One region of the Aeromicrobium sp. CF4.19 genome, then DNA from elsewhere that is predicted to be linked to it. Evidence: predicted binding sites of a transcription regulator. Region 1 holds the regulator's gene; the other holds the start of a gene.
The links. The regulator LexA, encoded in region 1, represses DNA repair genes until DNA is damaged. The targets are predictions, from matches to a motif close to TCGAACANNTGTTCGA.

Region 1 (7,907 bases):
ACCCCCGTCTGGGACAAGCTCACCGAGGGTGCCGAGATCGTCCAGCCGTTCGAGCTCGCGCCCTGGGGTGACCGCTTCGGACTGTTCAACGACAAGTTCGGCATCGCGTGGCTCGTCAACCAGGGGCCCGGCGAGCCACCCGCCTGAGCGCCGTGCTCGCCGCTCCGGCCGCGAGCCACAGGCGCCCACGGGCGCGTTGCTAGGCTTTCGACGGCCTCGCCCCCTCTGAAAGGTCGTCCATGCGTCGCAGCATCGTCGCGCTCTGCCTGCTCGGAGCCGCCCTCGCCGGGTGCTCCAGCGAGATCGACGACACCCCCGACGAGGCGCCCACACCCGTGGAGGCCGAGGACACCGAGGCGCCCGCGACCGACGCGCTGGGCGCGATCACCGAGCTCCCGGCCGTGAGCCTGCGCTCGCTGGAGCTGCCCGAGGTGCCCGAGGGCCTGGACGCCGTCGACGTGACCACCGCGGCCGACACGGTCGGCGCGATGGCCCTGGACGCCTTCAACAACCGCGCCCGGTGGGACGCGGGCCCCTCCTCGGACGAGCAGCGCTCCCACCTGGGCATCGCCGGGCCACAATTCGCCGAGCAGGTGGAGACCTCTGAGGTGCTCGCCGACGGCGCGCCCACGGCGCAGCTCTTCGTCTCCTTCTTCGACCCCGACGCCCAGCCGATCGCCCAGCCGCGCGTCGTCGGGGCCCAGTGGGACGTGACAGAGGCCGAGACCGAGGACGGCCCCGTCCCGCTCGTGGCCCTGCAGGTGCACGCGATGTACCTCGTCGGCGACGAGGACGAGCCGCAGGCCGTCCTGATCAGGCGGACCATCGGACTGGGCGGCAACGACCTCGGGCGACTGGACGCGGAGAAGACCTGGCTGGTCGACACCGACCTCATCGGCGCCGACGAGTGCGCGTTCTACACCGAGGGCCTCATCTCCCCCACGTCCGACGAGCCCGACGTCACCGAGTACGAGGAGTTCCTCGACGAGGCCGAGTCGGAGGAGATCGACACCCCGCTGGAGCAGATGCCCCCGCTGGCGGGCCTGCGCGCCGAGGCCTGCGACTAGGACACGTCGGCCGCCGGCACGTCGACCTCGAGGTAGCGCAACGCGTCGTCCACCAGGCGGTGGGCGGCGATGCGGGCCCGGGCCGCGCTCGCCAAGGCCTGGCGCTTGATGAACGTCGCGTCCAGGCCCGCCTGCCGCACGGTCTCGGTGTCGTCGTCCACCCAGCGGGCGTACGTCTGCGGCGTCACCTCGGGATGGAACTGCCAGGCGATGGCCGGGGTGCCGAGGCTCTCGTCGATGAAGCACTGCGGCCCGTACCAGGAGGTGCCGAGCACGCGGGCCTGCTGCGGAGGCGTGAGGACATCGCGATGGAACTGCGCCCACGGCCCCTCGGGGCACAGGACGGGGTCGATGGTGTCGACCCGCTTCCAGCCCGCCTCTGGCTCGTCCCCGCGGTAGGACGCACCACCCAGGGCCCGAGCCAACAGCTGGGCGCCGAAGCAGATCCCCATGACGGGGGTGCCGGCTCGCAGGGACGAGCGGACCAAGGCCTCCTCCGCCGCGACCGGGCCGGCCCACCGGGGCTCGTGCGCCGAGCGCTCCGAGCCGAGCAGCAGCATCATGGCCGCGGGGGCGAGCTCGTCGTGCGCGACGACGGCATCGCGGTCGATCCACCCGAGCTCGAACCCGAGGGCGGCCAAGCGTTCGGTGACGTAGCCGCCCTCGCGGTCGGTGCCGTCGGCCACGACGTGGATGAGCATGCGCCCATTGTGCGCGGCCGCACCGATCACTCGTAGACCGGCACCGCCAGCTCGCGGCCCATCTGCAGCTCTCCGGCGCCGGAGAGCGAGTTCATCCGCATGATGTCGTCGACGGTCTCCCGCGGGTCACCGGCCGGGTTGGCGTCCCCGGCGATCTGCCAGAGGGTCTCGCCCGGCTGCACGGTGACCACCGTGGTGGCCGGAACGTCGCCGCGCTCGCCGGTGGCGGTGACCGACGGGCCGAACGCGACGGCGAGCAGCACGAGTGCAACCAGGGCCGCGAGCAGGACGACCAGCCGGCCACGCCGGGTGAGCCGAAGCTCCGGGCTGGAGAAGGACGGGTACGAGGTGAGGGAGATGGTGCTCATGGGGTGCCTCCAAGGGGGAAGTGAGACGGGGGTGTGGAGTTTGGGGTGTCCGACCGAACCTCCGCGATGTCACTCGATTCCGGGCCGCTGGATGCGAACTGGAACAGACGTTCGATCGAACACGTGTACGACACTACGACAGCCGACCGACAAAAGCAGCCCCCAATCGAACAGGAAGGCGAGTACACCATCACAATCCCTGCAATTCCGGCGAAAGAAGGATCGAAAGAATGTTCTTCTCGGCGTGTCAGGACCCGGGAGGACCCCGCAGGATCGGCTCCCTTCGGCACCCAGGGCTGCGCGGGGCCATCCGGCTGGGCCTGGTCGCGACGAGCACGACCGCCACTCCGCGGGGTCCGATCGGCCACGACACGCTCTCGAACAGGTGTTTGGATGTGTCCGAGATCGCGGCTACCGTATGGCCATGAGCGACGACACCACCACGGACCAGGCCGAGGAGACGCGACCCAAGCGCGGGCGTCCCAAGGGATCACGCAACTCCCCGCGCGAGCTGCCCGACGGCCCGGTCGATGAGATGACCGGCCTGACCGCCCGCCAGCAGAAGATCCTGATCTTCCTGCGCGAGATGATCGAGAAGCACGGCTACCCGCCCAGCATGCGTGAGATCGGCGTGGCCGTGGGCCTGGCCAGCACGTCCTCGGTGGCGCACCAGCTGCGCGTCCTGGAGCGTCTGGGCTACGTCAAGCGCGACCCCAACCGACCGCGAGCCCTGGAGATCTTCCTGCCCGAGGTACTCAAGGCCCGCAAGACGCTGGGCCCGGCCGATGAGTCCGAGGGCGACGCCACCGGCATCGGTGACGCCCGCCCGGCCGCCACCTACGTCCCGATGGTCGGCAAGATCGCCGCCGGTGGGCCCATCCTGGCCGAGGAGCTCGTCGAGGACGTGCTCCCTCTGCCCGCGTCACTGGTCGGCGACGGCACGCTCTTCCTGCTGCAGGTGCAGGGCGACTCGATGATCGACGCCGCCATCTGCGAGGGCGACTTCGTGGTGGTGCGCCAGCAGCCGACGGCCGAGAACGGCGAGGTCGTGGCCGCGATGCTCGACGGCGAGGCCACGGTCAAGACCTTCCAGCGCACCGACGGCCACGTCTGGCTGATGCCGCACAACGACGACTACTCCCCCATCGACGGCACCCACGCCACCATCCTGGGCAAGGTCACCGCGGTCCTGCGCCGACTCTGATCCCCCTGCCCTGATCGCCCTGCCCTGATCCGCCGAGGCGGACCCCGACCTCACTCCTGCTCGTCGAGTCGTCGCAACGCGGCGAGCACGATGGAACGGTCGGTGGTCCGCCACATCGGGGGCAGCGACGCTGCCAGGAAGCTGCCGTAGCGGGCCGTGGCGATCCGTGGGTCCAGGATCGCCACGACACCCTTGTCGTCGCCACGACGGATCAAGCGGCCCGCGCCCTGGGCGAGAAGCAGCGCGGCGTGGCCGGCGGCCACGGTCATGAAGCCGTTGCCGCCACGCTTCTCCACCAGGCGTTGACGGGCGCTCATCAGCGGGTCGTCCGGACGCGGGAACGGGATGCGGTCGATGATCACCAGCTGGCAGGTGTCTCCCGGCAGGTCCACCCCCTGCCAGAGGCTGAGCGTGCCGAACAGGCAGGTGGACGGCTCCTTGGCGAAGCGCCGGGCCAGCTCGGGCAGCTGGGCGTCGCCCTGGCACCAGATGTCCAGGTCCGGCAGCCGCTCCCGCGTGGCCTCGGCCGCGGCCTCTGCCGCCCGGCGGGAGGAGAACAGCCCGAGCGTCCGCCCGCCCGCCGCCTCCACGAGGGCTGCGATCTCGTCCAGCTGGGCCTCCTGCAACCCGTCGCGGCCCGGCGGCGGCAGGTGCTTGGCGACGTAGAGGATGCCCTGGCGCGTGTAGTCGAACGGTGAGCCGACGTCGATGCCCTGCCAGGTGGACTCCCCCTCCGCCGGCTGGGACGTCAGACCGAGCGACGCGGCGAGCGGGTCGAAGCCACCGCCCAGCGTCAGCGTGGCACTGGTGAGCACGACCGTCTTGGTGCCGAAGAGCTTCTCGCGCAGCGCGCCGGAGACGTCGATCGGAGCCACGCGCAGCTGTGGTCCGCCGCGGGACTCCCCCAGCCAGAGCACCTCGGTCTCGCGGCTCGTGGCCATCCGGTCGGCCACCTGCCGGACCTCCTCCAGCATCGCCTTGGCCTGCTGGCGGCCGGCGTCCTCGGCGTCGGTGGGCGTGTCCTTGCCGAAGGCCGACAGTGCCTGCCGTGCGGCGTCGCGCACCATCTGCAGCCCCTCCAGCAGGGCCTCCTGGGGTGCGTCGATCCGGCCGACGTCGGTCGCGGCCATCGCCGCTGCCAACGCATCGGCCGACTCGGTCAGGTCGTCCACCGCGCGGCTGCCGCGCTCGTCGGAGAGGTGCCCCCGCGCGCGTCGCGAGGCACGCTCCACGGTGCCCGCGTCCAGCTCGTCGGTGGCGGCCTGCGTGACCCGGGCGGCCAGCTCGTGGGCCTCGTCGACGACGACGGCGTCGTACTCCGGGAGCATCGGGACGCCGTCGATGGCGTCGATGGCCAGCAGCGCGTGGTTGGTGACCACGAGATCGGCCTGCTGGGCGTCCTCACGGGCCCGCTCGGCGAAGCACTCCAGGGCGTGCGCGCAGCGAGAGGCGCCCAGGCACTCCCGGTGGTTGACGCTGACCTGACGCCACGCCCGCTCGGAGTGCGCCGGGGCGGCGTCGCGGTCACCGACGTGCGAGCCCTTGGCCTGCTCCTCGGCCCACTCCCGCAGCGCGACGACCTCCGCGCCCAGGGCACCCTCGGGGACCTCGACGAGCACGCCCTGGTCGTCGGGAGCGCCCTCGCGGACCCGGTGCAGGCAGGCGTAGTTGGCGCGACCCTTCACCACGGCGGTGTGCGGCACCTGGGCGTCGGCGCTCGTGGCGGCCTTGCGCAGCGCCGGGATGTCCCGCTCCACCAGCTGGTGCTGCAGGTTCAGCGTCGCCGTGGCCACCACGACCCGCTTGCCGTGCAGGGCACTGGGCACCAGGTACCCCAGCGACTTGCCGGTGCCCGTGCCCGCCTGCACCAGCAGGTGCGTCCCGGAGGACAACGACTCCGCGACGGCCTCGGCCATCGTCACCTGTCCCGGCCGCTCCGCACCTCCGATGGACGTGACGGCGGCGGCGAGGAGGTCGGGGACCGAGGCAGGCATGCGCCCGAGCCTATGCCCGGGCCCGGACCGGGCACGGCGGCCGTCCACAGCGACGCGCGACGCCGGGTGATCGCTCAGATCGCTCGCAGGGAGTGCGCGAGCTCCTCCGGGACGCGGGCCACGATGTGGGTGCCCTCACCGGTGTGGTCCAGCTCCTCGATCTCGCCGTTCTCGTGCACGAGGCTGATCAGGTCGCCGCGCGCGTAGGGCACGACGACGTCGATGAGCACGGCAGGGCGTGGCAGGTCGGCCTCGATCGCCGAGAGCAGCTCGTCGAAACCCTCACCGGTGCGGGCGCTCACGACGATGGCGTGCGGCTCGGCGACCAGCACCTGCTTGACCCCGAGGTCGTCGGCGACGTCGGCCTTGTTGATCACGACGATCTCACGCACCGACGTGGCGCCGACGTCGGCGAGCACCTCGCGCACCGCGGCCACCTGGCTGCGGGGGTCGGGGTGGGAGCCGTCGACGACGTGCAGGACGAGGTCGGCGTCGGCCACCTCCTCCAGCGTCGAGCGGAACGCCTCCACCAGCTGGTGGGGCAGGTGCCGCACGAAGCCGACGGTGTCCGAGAGCGTGTAGACCCGACCGTCGGAGGTCTGGGTGCGACGGGTGGTGGGGTCCAGGGTCGCGAAGAGCGCGTCCTCCACGAGCACACCGGCGTCGGTGAGCCGGTTCAGCAGGCTGGACTTTCCGGCGTTGGTGTAGCCCGCGATCGCGACGGCCGGGATGCCGTGCCGTCGGCGTTGGGCCTTCTTGATGTCGCGGGTGACCCGCAGGTCCTTGAGCTCGCGGCGCAGCTTGGTCATCTTGGCCTGGATCCGGCGACGGTCGGTCTCGAGCTTGGTCTCACCGGGGCCACGACCACCGATGCCCTCGCCGCCCGCCGCCTGGCCACCGGCCTGGCGCGACAGGTTGCCGCCCCAGCCGCGCAGGCGCTGCGTCTGGTACTGCAGCTGGGCCAGCTCGACCTGGGCCTTGCCCTCGGCGCTCTTGGCGTGCTGGGCGAAGATGTCCAGGATCAGTGCCGTGCGGTCGACGACCTTGACCTTGGTCCGGTCCTCCAGGTTGCGCAGCTGGCTCGGTGCGAGCTCGCCGTCGCAGATGATCGTGTCCGCACCGGTGGCCTCGACCGCGGCCTTGAGCTCCTGCACCTTGCCACTGCCGATGAAGGTGGCGGCGTCGGGCCGCTGGCGCCGCTGCACCATGGCGTCGAGCACCTCCGAGCCGGCCGTCTCGGCGAGCGCCTTGAGCTCGGTGAGCGAGTTCTCCGCGTCCTCGGCCGTGCCGTCGGTCCAGACGCCGACCAGGACGACCCGCTCCAGCCGCAGCTGGCGGTACTCGACCTCGGTGATGTCCTCCAGCTCGGTGGACAGCCCCGCGACGCGACGCAGGGAGTGGCGCTCGGCCAGCTCCAGACCCTCCATGTCGTCCCTGTCGACCTTCTCCTGCTCGGTGTCGACATCGCTCATGCGAGCCACTCCATCTCACCGCGCGCGACGATCTGCGCCGGGCCGGACAGGATCAGGTGGTCGTCGGGGCGCCACGTGACGTGCAGGATGCCGCCGGGGACGTCGACGCGGTAGGTCGCCGGGCGATCGACGCCGTCGAAGCGGGCCGCCGTGAGACCGACCGCGCAGGCCCCGGTGCCGCAGGAGAGCGTCTCCCCCGAGCCGCGCTCGTGCACCCGCATCGCGACGTGGGCGGGTCCTCGTCGCTGCACGAACTCCACGTTGACGCCCTCGGGGTAGGTCTCCGGGTCGTGCTCGGGTGCCTGCAGCAGGGAGCCGGCGTCGTCGAGCCGGTCGACGAACACCACGGCGTGCGGGTTGCCCGTGCGGACGTCCTGCGCCTCCCAGACGTGGCCGCCCGCGAAGATCTTGGACGTGGAGCCCCAGGTGCCCACGCCCATGTCGACGCTGAGCTCGCCGTCGGGCAGGGGGGTCACCTGCTTGTCGCCGTCGCGCGTGCCGATGACCAACGGCGCGTCGGGCACGAGCTGCTCGTCGATGAGGTGACGGGCCAGCACCCTGATGCCGTTGCCGCACATCTCGCTCACCGAGCCGTCGGCGTTGAGGTAGTCCATGAACCACTCGCCCGCGCTCGGCAGGCCGACCGCCTCCGACCGGATGACGCGGATGACACCGTCGGCGCCCAGGCCGCGGCGTCGATGGCAGATCTGCGCGACGAGGTCGCCGTCGAGGTCGCCGTGGATGCTCCCGTCATGGTCGGGGAGCAGCACGAAGTCGTTCTGGGTGCCGTGTCCCTTGAGCCATGGAAAGGTCATTCGATCAGTCTACGCCCGCCCGCCGCGCTGGACGATGGCCATGGTGCGGCCGCCTCAGCGGTCCTCCTCGACCACCCGCAGGGCTTGCTCGAGCAACGCAGGGTCGTCGGCCCGCAGCCACGTGATGCGGGGATCCTTGCGGAAGTGCCGGTCCTGGCGCCGCGCGAAGGCGATCGTCCCGCGCGCCGTGGCCGCCATGGCCTCGGCCTGCGTGAGGGTGCCGTCGAGCTGCTGGACCGCCTGGGAGTAGCCGAGCGCCCGGGACGCGGTGGGCGCGGTGTCCAGC
Region 2 (7,907 bases), on a different contig from region 1:
CGCCGAACCCGTCCTCGGGCGCGATGGCCACCAGGACCCGGCTGCCCACCTTCTGGCCCGACAGTCCCTTCACGAACCCGGGCATGACGGCGTCCTGCTGCAGCGGGACGGTCATGGGTGAGTCACCGGTGAAGGAGTTGTCGAACTGCTCCCCCGTGCGTCCGTTCACGGCGACGTAGTTGACCTTGACGCTGTCGCCGTCGGCGAGCTCCTCGCCGTTGCCCTCGTTGACCACACGGGTGTCGGTGGAGTCGGCCTCGAAGTCCTCGGGGACGTCCACGGACGGGTTGGCACCCTCACCGATCGTGATGTCCTCGAGCCCTGCACCGGAGGAGCCACCACATCCAGCGAGGACGAGGGTGCTGGTCAGGGCGAGTGCCAGGATGCGGCGCACAGGAGAACCTTCTGACGGGGACAAGGCCTCGGTCACACTAGCCGCGGGTCCCAAGAGGACGCTGAGCGTCGCCTACATGCCGTCGATGAGTCGCTGGACCCGTTCGTCGTGGGAGCGGAAGGGGTCCTTGCACAGCACGGTCCGCTGGGCCTGGTCGTTGAGCTTGAGGTGCACCCAGTCGACGGTGAAGTCGCGGCGCCGCTCCTGGGCGCGCTTGATGAAGTCGCCCCGGAGCCGGGCCCGGGTGGTCTGGGGTGGCACCGACTTGGCGGTGAAGACGTCGAGGTCGCGGGTGACACGGGCCACTGACCCGCGGTTCTCCAGCAGGTAGAAGATGCCGCGGTCACGCCGGATGTCGTGGTACGCGAGGTCCAGCTGGGCGATGCGCGGGTCGGCCCAGCTGAGCCCGTGGGTCGTCCGGTAGCGATCGAGGAGCCGGAACTTGATCACCCAGTCGATCTCGCGCTCCACGAGGGAGAGGTCCTCGGACTCGACCGCCTTCAGGCAGCGCTCCCACAGGTCCATCGTGCGGTCGATGGTCGGGGTGTGCAGGCCGTGGCGGTCCACGAACTCCGCCGCCTTGCCGAAGTACTCCGCCTGGATCTCCAGCGCGGACATCTCTCGCCCGTTGGCCAGCAGCACCTTGCGACGCCCGGTCATGTCGTGGGAGATCTCGCGGATGGCGCGGATCGGGTTGTCCAGGGTGAGGTCGCGCATCGAGACGCCAGCCTCGATCATCCGCAGCACGAGGTCGGTGGTGGCGACCTTGAGCATCGTGGTGGTCTCGCTCATGTTGGAGTCGCCGACGATGACGTGCAGGCGTCGGAACCGCTCGGCGTCGGCGTGCGGCTCGTCGCGGGTGTTGATGATGGGCCGGGAGCGGGTGGTGGCGCTGGAGACGCCCTCCCAGATGTGCTCGGCGCGCTGGCTGACGGAGTAGATCGTGCCGCGCGGCGTCTGCTGGACCTTTCCGGCCCCGCAGATGATCTGCCGGGAGACGAGGAAGGGGATCAGGACGTCGGCCATGCGGGCGAACTCGCCCCCGCGGCCCACGAGGTAGTTCTCGTGGCAGCCGTAGGAGTTGCCGGCAGAGTCGGTGTTGTTCTTGAAGAGGTAGATGTCGCCCTCGACGCCGTCGTCGGCCAGGCGGGCCTGGGCGTCGAGCATGAGCCCCTCCAGGACCCGCTCCCCCGCCCGGTCGTGGGTCACGAGGTCGACGATGTCGTCGCACTCCGGGGTGGCGTACTCGGGGTGGCTGCCGACGTCGAGGTAGAGGCGGGCACCGTTGCGCAGGAAGACGTTGCTGCTGCGTCCCCAGGACACGACCCGGCGGAACAGGTACCGGGCGACCTCGTCGGGCGAGAGCCGGCGCTGGCCCTTGAACGAGCACGTGACGCCGTACTCGTTCTCGATGCCGAAGATGCGTCGGTCCATGTCGTGAGCCTAGTGCTCGCGGCCGCACGACGCTGCTCTTGAGCGATGTCGCCGAGCGTGTTCGTGGACCGTAGTCTCGGGCCATGGAGCATCGACGCTTGGGAAGGACCGGCCGCGAGGTCTCGGTCGTGGGGCTGGGGACGTGGCAGCTGGGTGCCGACTGGGGTGACGTCACCACCGAGCAGGCGCTGTCCGTCCTGGAGGCGTCCGTCGAGTCCGGGGTCACGTTCCTCGACACGGCCGACGTGTACGGAGACGGTCGCAGCGAGAAGGTCATCGCCGAGTTCCGGGCCGCCCATCCCGGGCTGGACGTCACGGTCGCCACCAAGATGGGCCGCCGGGCCGAGCAGGTGCCCCAGAGCTACGTGCTGGAGAACTTCCGGGCCTGGACCGACCGGTCCCGCGCCAACCTCGGTGTCGACACGCTCGACCTGGTCCAGCTGCACTGTCCTCCGGGCTCGGTCCTGGACGACGAGGCGACCTACGACGCGCTCGACACGCTCGTGCAGGAGGAGGTCGTCGCCGCCTACGGCGTGAGTGTCGAGACCTGCGAGCAGGCCCTCGCGGCCATCGCCCGGCCCGGCACGGCCACCGTGCAGATCATCCTCAACGCCTTCCGGCTCAAGCCGCTGGACGAGGTGCTGCCCGCCGCGCGGGAGGCGGGCGTGGGCATCATCGCCCGGGTCCCGCTGGCCAGCGGGCTGCTGAGCGGCCGGTACACGAACGAGACCACCTTCGCGCCTGATGACCACCGCACCTTCAACCGCCAGGGCCAGGCCTTCGACGTCGGTGAGACCTTCTCCGGAGTGGACTTCGAGACCGGGGTCCGGGCCGCGACGCAGTTCGCCGAGCTGGCCCCCGAGGGCGTCACCCCCGCCCAGCTCGCCCTGGCCTGGGTCGTGGCCCAGGAGGGCGTCAGCACCGTGATCCCGGGAGCCCGCTCGCCGGAGCAGGCCCGGGCCAACGCGGCGGCCGCCGACGTCACCATCGACGACGACCTGCTCGCCGCGGTGCGCGACCTCTATGACCGCGAGCTCCGCGCCGAGGTCCATCCCCGCTGGTGAGTATCGACTGACACCGGGCACGTCAGATCCGCATCGGGACCTGATGATGGTTCCGCTGGTGCTGCAGTTGTCGGGCGATGCGGCGGATGGTGCCGAGCTCGCGATGGGCGGTGCGGGCCGGTGGTGGCTGGCTCGCCAGGGGCCGGCCGTCGCTCCGGCCGAAGTCGAACCTGCCCCTGCCGAGCGCTCGGACGATGAGCAGCTCCCGGTGCACGAGAGTGTGGCATCTCGGGCACAAGCCGACGAGCTGGTCGATGTCGGTGCGCCCACCGCGTGACCACCACACGGCGTGGTGAATGTCGAGGTGGGTGTTCGAGCAGCCGGGTGCGGCGCAGACACCGTTCTGACGGGTGATGACGACGCGACGCTGCTTGAGGGTCGCCAGTCGCTGCGTCCGGCCGACGTTGAGGACGTCTGCGACCGGGGCGTCGTCACGGGTGAGGACGCCGGTGACGTCGGAGCCGCAGGCGAGGTATCCGAGGAGCTTGGGCCCGATGGCGCCGAAGCCGACGAGCTCGGCCGGCGGGCCGATGCGGGTGGGAATGTCCTGCTCGGTTGCTGCGCGCTGGGCCTCCTGCGCGGCGTCGAGTGGTGCGAGGACCATGAGCTGGGGTCGTACGCCCTTGTCTGACGGGAGGCCATGCTCGAGGGCTGTCGTGAGGAGCTCATCGAGACCGTCGATGCGCCGCTGGGCGCCGGTTCGGAGGTCGTCGGCGTCGCGGGGTGCCCCGAGGGAGGACAGGATGGCGTGAAACTTGGCGCCGGTGACCGCGTTCAGGAATCCAGTCAGGTGGAACCCGTCGGGGACGGCGTTGAGCTGAATGTCCTGCTTGTCCATGCCGCGAATCCAGGCCTCGTCCAGCGAGTCGGGGTAGACGGCGGCGCGGAGGGAGCGGATCACTTGGCGCAGGTCCTTGGGCTCCGATGCCTGGGCGACGTCGAGCAGCCAGGGGCTGGCCTCTGACATCACGTCGTGCCCAAGGTGCTTGAGTCCGTAGGAGAACAGCGCGGTGTGGGCGGTGCCGATCCGGCCGGCACGGAGGGCTTCGCCCACGCCCGGCAGGTCGTGGCCAGTCCGCGCGGCGGCGACCAGCTGCTTGTTCTCCCCCGGCGCCAGACGGAGCCGGGCACGAGCCCATGCCGTCAGGGACGACGCACCGTCCAGCTCGTACGACCGGGTCTCCTCGACCGCCGCAAGCCGCTCGGCCTTCATCGCCGCCAGGGCGTTCTCAGCAGTTTGAATCGCGAGCAGAGCCTCCCGATCATCGAACACCTCCACACCCGGCAGCGCCGCCAGGAGCGTCTGCTGCGCGGAGAGGGTGTGCATGCATCAATCATAGTCGAACACTTGTTCGAGCACAAGTGTTGAAGTCTGCAATTCGAGCGGTTTCACGACTCACGTCGCCGGTCAACCAGAGCCGAGCGCGACGGCTCAGACGGCGAGGATCGAGCTCGGATCGGGCGCCGGCGTCGAGTGCCGCGCGTTGCGCCACGCCCTGCCTGGTCCCCCGCCCCTGGCGCGGCCGCTTCTCACTGTGAAGGGAGGGTGCATTTGCGACTACCACCTAGTGCCTTAGCGGCGGTATGACTTCCCAGTCGGTGCAGCCCGGAGCAAGCTCGACGGCGGGACTTTGGCAACCGTGAGCACGCCGAACGTGGTCGGTGTCCACCATCAGTGGAGCATCAAGGTCTGGCTGCCATTGTTCAGCCCCAGCAAGGTGACGACGACTTGGGTGGCATCGGTCTCGGATGGCAGATCGAACTCCTGGGTCGTGGGCGCGAAGTCGGCGGTACAGACCCTCTTGCTCGCGTCGCTGAACGTGATCGTCACCGAATCGTTCGCACCAGTGATCTCGGTGGCCGTAGGTGGGCAGGAAGAGCTTCCGTGGGTGACCACTGCGAAAGTTCGTCCTCGGTCAATCCACTTGGCCGATGGGCCTGGCCCAGGGGCGATGGCCTCGATGGTTGCCGACGTCGCATCCGGAGAGAGACAGGCTCGATGCTCTTCATCCACCGCCTCGATCGGCAGATCTTCTTGCCCACCGCCAAGCTGAACCTCGTTGCCGACGTCTACGAGCTCGTATCCGGTCAGGTGGAGGGTCTTGCCATCGCCGTGCAGGAAGGAGCCTTCGGGAGCGATGAGGAGATTTCCGCCGACGGTCAGACAATCCTGGTCGTTGACCTCAACCATGCCGCTCACCAGTGCTCCGAAACGCCCGTCTGCACCTTGGTTCACCAGCAGCGTCGGGACGTCATTAGTGACGTCGGGAGCAGGATCGGTGGCGGAGGGCGTGTTTTGATCAGACCTGCAAGCACCGAGAACGCCCAAGATGAAGATCGCTATCGCGGTCCATACGAACGCGGTTCGATGTCTCGCTGCGGACATCTCAGCCACCTCTGGGCTCGACGATGGGATCAGAGAGTCTAAGCGCCACAACATGGTGTTGTCTGCAGGTACGAATCCGTCTCGGCGCAACCATGCGTACGACCGACTTCGCCGTCTCGGGCCGAACGCGGCTACTAGAGGATTCCCTTAGGGCCGGTGTCTGGCCAGACTCGGTCTAGGTGCCCGGCGGGAAGCTCTCAATGCGGCTGCCCGCCCGGACTCGGGTGTGGCTCACAATCGGTCTGCTGCCCGTCGGGCACTGTGACGAGGCGTGGCTCAAGAAGGGACTGCCCTGCTCGTAGTAGCAATGCCCACCTCGCCGTCCACACCACAGCGAGTACAGGCGGGAGCAGCACATGAAACACGTGATCATCGGGGTGGATCCCCACAAACTGTCGGCGACGATAGAGGTCGTCGACCAACGTGAGCAGCTACTGGGTGCTGGCCGGTTCAGCACCGACCACGCCGGCTACAAGGCGATGCTCACCTATGCGAAGTCCTGGCCGGAGCGACGCTGGGCAGTCGAGGGCGCCAACGGTGTCGGACGGCCCTTGGCCCAGCGGCTGCTCGAAGCCGGCGAGCAGGTCGTGGACGTCCCGGCCAAGCTTGCCGCCCGGGTCCGACTCTTCGACACCGGACACAACCGCAAGACCGACGCCCGCGACGCCCACTCCATCGCGATCGTCGCGGTCCGCACCGGCACCCTGCAAGTGCTTCAGATCGACGGCGAGCTGGAGGCACTGCGAATGCTCACCGACCGTCGTGAAGCACCCACCCGACGCCGGGTCCAGACAGTCGACCGACTCCAGGCCCTGCTGGCCGAACTCTTGCCAGGACAGGCCAAACGCGACATCACCACCGGCCAGGCCAAGAAGATGCTCGCATCAGTGCGACCCCGTGACATCGCCGGCAAGACCCGGCGCCGGATTGCCGCCGACGAGCTCACCGAGCTGATCGCGGTCGAGGCCAAGATCAAGAAGGCCACCGCCGAGCTCAAAGCCATCGTGCTCGCCCGCGGATCCACGCTCATGGACCTGCACGGCGTTGGTCCCGTGGTTGCCGCTCGCATCCTGGCCGACGTCGGAGACGTCTCCCGCTTCGCCGACCGCAACCGGTTCGCCTCCTGGACTGGCACCGCACCCCTGGACGCATCCTCAGGCGAGCAGAACCGCCACCGACTCTCACGAGCCGGGAACCGGCGGATGAACCACATGATCCACATCGCCGCGGTCACCCAGCTGCGCCTGGACACCGAGGGCCGGACCTACTACCGACGCAAGCGAGCCGAGGGCAAGAAGCCACTCGAGGCGATCAGATGCCTCAAACGCAGGATCTCCGACGCCGTCTACCGACAGCTCCTCGCCGACGCAGAACGCGCCAGCGCGGGTCCGGGAGGGCACTGCGGGGCGTCTCAAGAATCCAGCGCGGTCGACCTGCCCCCGCACATCGACACTTCGGATCAGCCACTTCCCGGACCCGCGGAGAAGACGCTACGCCCAACCGGTTGACAACAGAAGGGAGCCGGTTAGACGTTCGTCGATTCGATCGCGGAGCAGCGCTATGAGTGAATCGCCGGCGACGTTGCCGTGCCGAGATCGGTCGAGCCCGCCGCGACTCCGGGAACTAGGCGGATATTGCGCGCATAGCGGGTGAACCCCGCAGCGGCGTAGGTACCCGACGCGGCCGGGGCATCGCGATCCGCTCGCGCACAGACCCGGGCGTGCGTCGCTCCACGCTTCTTGGCCGCCGCGAGCGAAGCCGTGATTGCGTTGATCGCCAGCCCTTGGTGTCGATGTCCGAGGAGAGTTCCTACTGGTTCGAGCACAGCAACCGATGAGTCATCGAGCCAGCTCAGGCAGAACGCGACAGCGGTTCCATCAGCGCTGCATACCATCCAGTCGAGGTCAGAACAGTATTGGTCGTCGGCAACAAGCCGGCAGTAGGTCTCGGTCGAAGGTTCCACATCCCCTGACGCTCCGAACACCTCGCGGTGGAGCAACGCGCGCCGAGCCAGATCGATGGACCCGTCGACAAGTCTGAGCGAATACCCCTCCGGCAAAGCGGGCGCCTCACGCAGCGATTCGAGCTCCATGCTCAGGTGGGCGAAGAACACTCCCGCGGGGGCGGGTTGATACCCGCGGACGGCGAGGGCGGCGATGAGCTCCGTCTCAGCATCGAGAACGATAATGGCGCGCTCCTCCACACGGGTGATGGATTCGAACCAGACGAGCACGTCCTCTAGCACGCAGCGGTGGGCAGCTGCGATTTGGAGGTCAAGCCGGCCAGCATCCCTCACCCACGCCCACGCCACGGTTTCACCCAGGTGTTGCCAGGTGGCGATTCGAGAGTTCTCGGGTGGGCCACCAGCCTCCCACCAGAACCACGTGAGCTCCCCGGGGTGCCAGCGACTCGACCAGCTCCACTCCCGACTCGCGAGAGCACGCATCCGCTCCAGCTGGCGCGCCCGTGTCCCCACTTCGACGTCATACATCCGTGACAGCGTCTCACTAGCCGTGACCATCAATGCCGAACACACGGTCAGAGAAGACGGCAGCTCCCTGGAGAAATCAGACGCGACGCTATGACCCACGTATCGGAGATCTGACCGATACATATAGCTCGTTAGCCC

Region 2: ACHAAC_RS06470 (DUF222 domain-containing protein) is a predicted target of LexA. The motif match lies at 4,233-4,248, and genes of this name have one in related genera.

Annotation. Positions count from the first base shown of each region.
Region 1 is NZ_JBIMEU010000008.1:119,983-127,889, reverse strand. Features, by position in the region: gene ACHAAC_RS15590 (VOC family protein) at 1-147, shown strand, start outside; gene ACHAAC_RS15585 (hypothetical protein) at 240-1,067, shown strand; gene ACHAAC_RS15580 (type 1 glutamine amidotransferase) at 1,064-1,768, opposite strand; gene ACHAAC_RS15575 (LysM peptidoglycan-binding domain-containing protein) at 1,795-2,136, opposite strand; gene lexA (transcriptional repressor LexA) at 2,561-3,340, shown strand; gene ACHAAC_RS15565 (ATP-dependent DNA helicase) at 3,391-5,334, opposite strand; gene hflX (GTPase HflX) at 5,409-6,806, opposite strand; gene dapF (diaminopimelate epimerase) at 6,803-7,621, opposite strand; gene miaA (tRNA (adenosine(37)-N6)-dimethylallyltransferase MiaA) at 7,676-7,907, opposite strand, start outside.
Region 2 is NZ_JBIMEU010000002.1:383,237-391,143, forward strand. Features, by position in the region: gene ACHAAC_RS06455 (FKBP-type peptidyl-prolyl cis-trans isomerase) at 1-394, opposite strand, end outside; gene pafA (Pup--protein ligase) at 467-1,828, opposite strand; gene ACHAAC_RS06465 (aldo/keto reductase) at 1,912-2,892, shown strand; gene ACHAAC_RS06470 (DUF222 domain-containing protein) at 2,915-4,219, opposite strand; gene ACHAAC_RS06475 (hypothetical protein) at 4,565-5,278, opposite strand; gene ACHAAC_RS06480 (IS110 family transposase) at 5,635-6,786, shown strand; gene ACHAAC_RS06485 (GNAT family N-acetyltransferase) at 6,837-7,769, opposite strand.